Regions from separate parts of the Burkholderia sp. 10_S31 genome, predicted to be linked through region 1. Evidence: riboswitches for the same ligand, from Rfam matches in the RefSeq annotation. Region 1 holds a riboswitch; the other holds the start of a gene.
The links. Region 1 has a riboswitch for cobalamin ahead of cobA (uroporphyrinogen-III C-methyltransferase). Riboswitches for the same ligand answer to the same signal wherever they lie in the genome.
Positions count from the first base shown of each region.

Region 2: linked by a shared signal. The riboswitch ahead of AC1Z3W_RS32550 (FecCD family ABC transporter permease) and the one ahead of cobA (uroporphyrinogen-III C-methyltransferase) in region 1 are both predicted to bind cobalamin.

Region 1 is NZ_JBXOWK010000003.1:1,558,775-1,563,073, reverse strand. It holds gene cobN (cobaltochelatase subunit CobN) at 1-19, opposite strand, end outside; gene cobW (cobalamin biosynthesis protein CobW) at 26-1,114, opposite strand; cobalamin riboswitch at 1,443-1,706, opposite strand; cobalamin riboswitch at 1,834-2,070, shown strand; gene cobA (uroporphyrinogen-III C-methyltransferase) at 2,181-2,990, shown strand; gene AC1Z3W_RS27270 (cobalamin biosynthesis protein) at 2,987-3,364, shown strand; gene cobO (cob(I)yrinic acid a,c-diamide adenosyltransferase) at 3,399-4,001, shown strand; gene AC1Z3W_RS27260 (cobyrinic acid a,c-diamide synthase CobB) at 4,005-4,299, shown strand, end outside.
Region 2 is NZ_JBXOWK010000003.1:2,670,240-2,674,538, forward strand. It holds gene AC1Z3W_RS32535 (adenosylcobinamide-GDP ribazoletransferase) at 1-62, opposite strand, end outside; gene cobT (nicotinate-nucleotide--dimethylbenzimidazole phosphoribosyltransferase) at 52-1,107, opposite strand; gene AC1Z3W_RS32545 (ABC transporter ATP-binding protein) at 1,160-1,978, opposite strand; gene AC1Z3W_RS32550 (FecCD family ABC transporter permease) at 1,975-2,973, opposite strand; cobalamin riboswitch at 3,406-3,662, opposite strand; gene AC1Z3W_RS32555 (hypothetical protein) at 3,839-4,189, shown strand; gene AC1Z3W_RS32560 (cell division protein ZapA) at 4,186-4,299, shown strand, end outside.

The sequences.
Region 1 (4,299 bases):
TGGTGCGCAGCAGATGCATCGCGCGTTACGCCTGTTGCATTTGCGCCGCGCACGCGGCGTCGAACGCGCGCTGCAGCGCGGCCGCGTCGAGATCCTCGCCGATCAGCACGAAGCGGCTCGTGCGCGGCTCGCCGTCCTGCCAGCGACGGTCGAAATAGCTGTCGAAGCGGCGGCCGACGCCCTGGATCACGAGCCGCATCGGCGCATCGGGCAGCGCCGCGAAGCCTTTCGCGCGATAGATCGTATGTGCCTCGACGACACGCTGCAGCGCGGCGATCGTCGCTTCGCGCGAACCGGCATCGCCCGACACGACGACCGAATCGAAATCGTCGTGATGGTGGTCGTGATCGCCGTCGTCGGCCGAGCCGTGATGGTCGTGCCGCAGATGGATCGTTTCCTCCGATGCCGACTCGAGCCCGAGCAGCATCGCGAGATCCAGTTCGCCGCGCGTCGCGCGCACGATCTTCACCTGCGGCGGGATTTCCTCGCGGATCGCGGCTTCGACTTCGGCGAACTGCGCGTCGGCGACGAGGTCGGCCTTGTTCACGATCACGAGATCGGCGGACGACAGCTGATCGGCGAACAATTCGTGCAGCGGCGATTCGTGATCGAGGTTCGGATCGGCGCGGCGCTGCGCGTCGACGGCCTGCGGGTTCTCGGCGAACTGGCCGCTCGCGGCGGCCGGCCCGTCGACGACGGTCACGACCGCGTCGACCGTGAAGCTGTTGCGGATCGTCGGCCAGTTGAAGGCCTGCACGAGCGGCTTCGGCAGCGCGAGGCCCGACGTCTCGATCAGCACGTGATCGATGTCGGCGCGGCGCTCGACGAGCGCTTCCATCACCGGATAGAACTCCTCCTGCACGGTGCAGCACAGGCAGCCGTTCGCGAGCTCGTACAGCTGGCCCGACGCTTCGCCCTGCGCGCCCTCCGCATCCTCGCAGCCGATCCCGCAGCCCTTGAGGATTTCGCCGTCGATGCCGAGCTCGCCGAATTCGTTGACGATCACCGCGATGCGGCGGCCTTCGGCGTGCTGCAGGATGTGGCGCATCAGCGTGGTCTTGCCGCTGCCGAGAAAGCCCGTGACGATCGTGACGGGAAGCTTGCGTAGGGTCATGGTAGGTCCTGTGGCGAAAATGGAATCAGGCCGGGATCGTCGCGTCGATGGCGGCGCGGCATGTCATTTGGCGAATCGCGGGGATGGCGCGGTGCAGTCCGCACGGACGGCTGCAGAACGGACGGAACGACGAATCGGACATGACGCTTCCTTGCGAACGGTCGACATCGTGAATGCCAACACGGCCGCCGTCGGCCCTGCCCGCGCCGCCTGCCGTTCGTCGCGCCGGCCCGGCGCGCGTGCGGCGGGCGGATCGGCGGGGAAAGCGGGAAACGCGCGGGCGTCGGGCGTGCTGCGGCCGTGGACGATGCGCCGCCTCCCCGCGGCGCTGAACCCCAACGTTTCGGCCGGTATCCGGGCTGACGAACACGCCGCTTCGCCTTCCCGGATGCGCGGCATCCAGTGGCGGTCGTCCGCATGCGGCGGGCATGCGGCGAAGCGGCGCTGCATGGCGCTTGCGCGCGACGCGTTCGCTTACCGTTGCGGGGGCAGCACAGGTTGGCTCGACTGCGGCGCAGGCAGGCTCCCTGTTTCCCGTTTAACTGCGCACGCCGGAGAGGCGCGTGCGAGCACCGAAACGCGTGCGAGTGTAGGCGGCGGTGCGCGGAGCGTCAAGGCGCAACGGGCCGCCGCGGGAGGCTTCGGCATGACCGCGGCACCGCGCCCGCGGCCGCATCCCGGCACCCGCGCGGCGGGTTCGCGCGGGCCGGGCGCTGTGCTATCGTATGCGCCGCGTTCGGTGCTCGCATGCGCATTCCGCGCACGCAGTTAAACGGGAAACAGGAGGCGGAAGTCCGCCCGGCCTGTGCTGTCCCCGCAACGGTACGCCGCCCGCGCGCCGCGGCTCCCCCCGCACGCGCCCAGGCCGCCCGCGATGCCACTGCCCTTCAGCGGGTGGGAAGGCTGCGGCCTGGCAAGCGGCCAGCCCGGATACCGGCCGACGCAAGGGGCGAGCCCGAGGCTCGCCGAACGCCCGATCCGCGGGGAACGGATGGGGTGCGCTTTCCGCCCGCGCTCGCGCGGGCTTCGCTCGATCCGTCATGCACTGCCTGTCCGCCGGCCGCCGATGTGCCGCTCGCTGTCCCCTTTCCACCGCTACGACACGGTGCGCGCCGTGCCGCGTCCGATGAGCCGCGCATGGCTCGTCGGCGCCGGCCCCGGCGACGCCGATCTGCTGACGCTCAAGGCCGTGCGCGCGATCGCCGCGGCCGACGTGCTGCTCGTCGACGATCTCGTGAACCCCGACGTATTGCGCCACGCGCGCGCCGACGCACGCATCGAGCACGTCGGCAAGCGCGGCGGCCATGCATCGACGCCGCAGGAGACGATCGTCGCCGCGATGCTCGCGCACCTGCGCGCGGGCCGCAGCGTCGCGCGCCTCAAGGGCGGCGATCCGTTCGTGTTCGGCCGCGGCGGCGAGGAACTGCTCGCGCTCGGCGCGGCCGGTTTTCCGGTCGAGGTCGTCAACGGCATCACGGCCGGCATCGCCGCGCCGGCCGCGCTCGGCATTCCGGTCACGCATCGCGGCGACGCGCAGGGCGTGATCTTCGTCACGGGCCACGGTGCGGGTGCCGACGAACCCGACTGGCGCGCGCTGGCCGCGACGCGGATGACGATCGTGATCTACATGGGCATTCGCCGGCTCGACGCGATCGTGGCCGCGCTGCGTGACGGCGGCCTGGCCGGCGACATGCCGTGCGCGGCGATCGAAAACGCGACGCGTGACGGGCAGCGGCACGTGCTCGCGACGCTCGACACGATCGTCGAACGCGTGGGCCTGACCGGCATCGGTTCGCCCGCGATCGTCGTGATCGGCCGTGTCGCGGCGCTCGCCGACGATCCGGCGGTGCGCGCGGCGCTCGGCGGCCGCGCATGATGCGCGTCGCGCTCGGCGTCGGTTTCCGCGCGGGCGTGACGGCCGCCCAACTCGATGCCGCGATCCGCGCGGCGCTGGCGCGTTACCCGGACGCCGAGCCGGCCGTCGTCGCGACGCTCGCCGACAAGGCGCGTGCGCGGCCGCTGCGCACGCTGTGCGCACGGCGCGGCTGGCCGCTCGTCGCGTTCGACGCGGCGCAACTCGCGCATTGCTCCGAACCGCTATTGAGCGGCCCGTCGGCCGCCGCGCTCGCGCGCTTCGGCGTCGCGGGCGTGGCCGAGCCGTGCGCGCGGCTCGCGGCGCCCAATGGCCGGCTGCTCGGCCCCAAATCCATCCGGGACGGCGTGACGGTTGCGCTCGCCGGCCCGCTCTGAACCCTTTGTTTCGCTTTCGACAGGACGATTCCCGATGAAGACCGATGCCGAATCCCATCAGCGGATGACTGAACGCCGCCGCGCCGGCCATGAAAAGAAGCAGGCTGCCGCCACCCAGGAAAAGGGCCTGCTGATCGTCAACACCGGCAACGGCAAGGGCAAGAGCACGGCTGCGTTCGGCATGGCCGTGCGCGTGCTCGGCCACGGCATGCGGCTCGGCGTCGTGCAGTTCATCAAGGGCGCGCTGCATACGTCCGAGCGCGACTTCCTCGGTGCGGTCGCGCAATGCGACTTCGTGACGATGGGCGACGGCTATACGTGGAATACGCAGAACCGCGACGCGGACATCGCGACCGCGCGCAAGGGCTGGGACGAGGCGCGCCGGATGATCGAAAGCGGCGAGTACCGGATGGTGATCCTCGACGAGCTGAACACCGTGCTGAAGTACGAATACCTGCCGCTCGACGAAGTGCTCGCGACGCTCGTCGCGCGACCGGATTCGGTGCACGTCGTCGTCACCGGGCGGCATGCGCCCGATGCGCTGATCGATGCGGCCGATCTCGTCACCGAAATGCGGCTCGTCAAGCATCCGTACAAGGAGCAAGGCGTGAAGGCGCAGCGCGGCGTGGAGTTCTGACCGATGCCGGCCTGCCCCGCGCTGTTCGTCAGCGCGCCCGCGTCCGGCCAGGGCAAGACGTCGGTTACGGCCGGCCTCGCGCGGCTGCACCGCCGGCTCGGCCGGCGCGTACGCGTGTTCAAGACCGGGCCGGACTTTCTCGATCCGATGCTGCTCGAACGCGCGAGCGGCGCGCCGGTGCACGCGCTCGACCTCGGGATGGTCGGTGAAGCCGGCTGCCGGGCGCTGCTCGCCGATGCCGCGCGCGAAGCGGACCTGATCCTGATCGAAGGCGTGATGGGGTTGTTCGACGGCACGC
Region 2 (4,299 bases), 1.1 Mb from region 1:
CCGAGCGCGACGAAGAAGTAGCGCAGTTCGGCGCGTACGCCGCGCGCGTGCTCAGGCGTCACGATTGTCGACGCCCGCGGATTCGAAGCTCGCCATCTCGGTGAGGAACGCGGCCGCCGCGCGCACCAACGGCAGCGCGAGCGCGGCGCCCGTGCCTTCACCGAGCCGCAGGTCGAGCGCGAGCAGCGGCTTCGCGCCGAAATGCTCGAGCATGCGCCGGTGGCCGGCCTCGTGCGACGTATGCGAAAACACGCAGTAGTCGCGCACACCGGGCGCGATGCGCTCGGCGACGAGCAGCGCGGCCGTCGCGATGAAACCGTCGACGAGGATCGTCATCCGCTCGCTCGCGGCCGCGAGATACGCGCCCGTCATCATCGCGATCTCGAAGCCGCCGAACGTCGCAAGCACGTCGAGCGGCGCGATCGCGTGCGAATGCCGGACGAGCGCGCGGCCGAGCACCGCGCGCTTGTGTGCGAGCCCCTGGTCGTCGAGGCCCGTGCCGCGCCCGACGCACGCGTCGATCGGCACGTCGAGCAGCCGGCTCATCAGGCATGCGGCCGACGACGTGTTCGCGATCCCCATCTCACCGAAGCCGATCACGTTCGTGCCGAGCGATGCGTGCAGGCGTACGCGTGCGGCGCCGGCCGCGAGCGCGGTGTTCGCCTCGTCGCGCGTCATCGCGGGCTCAACCGCGAAGTTGCGCGTGCCGCGCGCGATCGGCAACGACACGAGCCGGTCGGATACCGGCAGCGGCGACGCGACGCCCGCATCGACGATCTCGAGCACGCTCTGCGCGACACCCGAGAACGCATTGATCGCCGCGCCGCCGGCCAGGAAGTTCGCGACCATCTGCGCGGTGACCGACTGCGGATACGGGCTCACGCCCTCGGCCGCGATCCCGTGGTCGCCGGCGAACACGATCGTGACGGGGCGCTGCAGCTGCGGCCGCTCGGTATGCTGGATCAGGCCGATCTGCAGCGCGATCGCCTCGAGCTGGCCAAGACTGCCCGGCGGCTTGGTCTTGTGATCGATCACATGCTGCAGGCGCTTGCGCAGCGTGTCGTCGAGCGGCGCGATCGCGGGCGGGAAGTCGGTCGGTTTCGTCATTGGAAGGTTGCCTCGTTGGCGCGGCCGCTGCCGCGCATCGAAAGAAGGGAGTTCATCGCCGCTCGGGCCACGCAGGCAGCAGCGCGTCGCGGCCGTTCTCGCGAATCAGCACGAGCGGATAGCCGAACGCGTCGCTCGCGCGCGCCGGCGTCAGCACGTCGTGCACGGGGCCCGCCCACGCATGGCCGCGGCCGTCGAGCAACAGCGCGTGCGTCGCGAAACGCCGCGCGAGATTCAGGTCGTGGCACGAGAACAGCACCGTGCGCGGGCCCGCGTCGAGCCACGCGCCCAGCGCGGTCAGGCCATCGATCTGGTGATGCAGGTCGAGATGGGCGAGCGGTTCGTCGAGCAGCATCAGCGGCGCGTCCTGGCACAGGGTCGCGGCCAGTGCGACGCGCTGCCGCTCGCCGCCCGACAGCGACAGCACGTCGCGCGACGCGAGCTCGGCGAGCCCGAACGTCGCGAGCGCGGCGCGCGCGGCCGCACGGTCCTCGTCACGCTCCCAGCCCCAGCCCCAGCCGCCAAAATACGGAAAGCGGTTGAGCAGCACCGTGTCGAATACCGTCGCGCTGAACGCGTCGTGCAGTTGTTGCGGCATCAGCGCGCGGCGCCGCGCGAGCGCTTCGGGCGACCACGCGGCGAGCGGCCGGCCGTCGATCTCGACGTGGCCGCCGGCCGGCTGCTGCAGGCCCGCGAGCGTCGCGAGCAGCGTCGTCTTGCCTGCGCCGTTCGGCCCCGCGACGCACCAGATCTCGCCGGGCCGGAACCCTTGCGTGAAGCCGTCGAGCAGCGTCCGTGCGCCGGCCTTCAGCGTCAGGTCGACCGCCGCGCAGGCCATGTCGCCGCCGGTGTGCGATACGGTGTGCGTCATCGCATCGGTCTCCTCAGCAACATCCACAGGAACACCGGCACGCCGATCAACGCAGTCATCACGCCGACCGGCAATTGCGCGGGTGCGATCGCGGTGCGCGCGAGCAGGTCCGCCGCCATCACGCCGCCGCCGCCCGCGAGCATCGCGGCGGGCAGCAGCATGCGCTGGTCGTTGCCGAATGCGAGCCGCAGCGCGTGCGGCACGACGAGGCCGACGAAGCCGATCGTGCCGGCCGTCGTCACCGCGGCCGCGGCGGCCAGCGACGCGACGAGGTAGATCCGCATGCGCAGTCTCGCGACCGGCACGCCAAGCGCATGTGCAGTCGCGTCGCCGCGCAGCAGCACGTTGAGTTGCGGCGCGGCCGGCAGCGCGACGCAGGCGGCCACCAGCAGCGCACCCCATGCGAACCAGGGCGCCGTCACGCCGTTCAGGTCGCCCGTCAGCCAGAAGATGATGCCGCGCAGCCGCGCATCGGGCGCGAGCGACAGCAGCAGCGTGACGAGCGCGCCCCACCCGGCCGCGATCACGACACCGGTGAGCAGCAGCCGCGGCGACGCATCGCGCGAATCGCCGCGCCACAGCTCGCGGCGAGCCAGCCCGAGCACGAGCGCGACCGACGCGAGCGAGCCGGCGAACGCGGACGCATCGACGAGCCACCACGCGGCGCCCGCGATCATCGCGACGAGCGCGAAGCCCGCCGCGCCGCCCGACACGCCGAGCACGTACGGCTCCGCGAGCGGATTGCGCAGCAGCACCTGCAGCAGCGCACCGGCGAGCGCGAGCAGCGCGCCGCAGGCGAAACCCGCGAGCGCGCGCGGCAGCCGCAGCGTGCGCACGATGTCGGCGAACAGCGCGTCGCCGCCGTGCGGCACGAGCGACGCGAGCGCCTGCCACGGCGACATCGGCACGCTGCCGATCGACAGCGACGCGACGAACAGCAGCGCGACCACGGCCGCAAGCACGGCCCAGATCGCGGCGGCACGCGCGGCGCTCATGCGGCGTACGGCATCGCGCATGACGCGCGACAGGTCGGCTGACCACTGTTGCCGACCGAGCGCGGCACGGGCGTCGCGCTTCGGCGCGTTGTAGGCATACGCAAGCTCGTTATCCTTGTCGAACGGGTTGTTGCGCCGCACGCCGGCCATACCGGCATGCAACGGCCGCGATCCGCCGGGCCGCACCTTCGCGCGACCGGCGTTCTGCGCAATATAGTGGAAGGTGCCGCATCGGGTCGATCGGCGTGGTGACGACGAGCGTCGGCGCCGATCCCGGACGAATCGGCGTCCGCCGCGGCCTGCGCGACGGCGGCAAGCGGTACGCCGCGGCGTGCGCCGAATGCCGTGCGGACGATTGGGGTCAGCATCGAAGACAAGTCCCGTGAAGCACTGCGCGCCCCGCTTCCCCGCAGGCCGCGCGTCATGAAGCCGTGCTGGCTCCTCGCCTCGGCCGGTATCCGGGCTGGCGGCGTACCGGCTCGCCTTCCCGCGCGTGTCACGCGCAGTGGCCCGCGCCCGCGTGCGACCTACCTGCACGCGAAACGCGCCCGAGCCGGCCTGCGTCACGCGACGCGGCCGCTTACCGTTGCGGGGGCAGCGCAGGTTGGCGATCTCCGGGCGGAGCGCGCGGCCTGCTTCCCGTTTAACCGCGCGACGCACGCGCGAGCACCGAGGCGGCGCCAGTTTAGGAGCCGGCCGCGCGAGCGTCAAGAAAGCGGCCGAACGCGTGCCTGGCGCGCGCCGCGAACACGCCGGAGCCGTGTATTCGCGGCAAGAAGCCGGGGTGTTACGACTGGAAACGTTACAGATGTCGGAATGCGCGTTATTCCGCGCTAAAATGCTGGGTCTTTAGAGGACGCAGCAGATGCTCAACGAACTCGAAACTTTATCTCAAAATATTGGCCGTCTGATCTCGCTGAACAAGCGCTATCACTCGGAACGGCTCGCGCTCGAGGAGCAGGTCGCGCAAATGCGCGCGGAAGCGGACGCGGTCCGCGCGGAACTTGCGCAACTGCGCGACGAACGCAATGCGCTCGCGGCCGAGCGCGACACGCTGTCGGCGAAGATCGACGACGCCCAGGTCAAACTGAACGCGATTCTCGAAAAGCTGCCGCGCACGAAGAATGCGGAGCAAACCGACAACCAGCTCGACCTGCTGGATGCGCAGGCGCGCACGGATAGCGACGACGCGGCCAGCCACGGAGAACATGCATGAGCACCAAGCAGATCGAAGTCTCGATTCTCGGTCAGCCCTATCGGCTCGCCTGTTCGGCCGAGACCGAAGCGGCGCTGCTCGAGGCCGTCGCGCGCGTCGACGCCGAAATG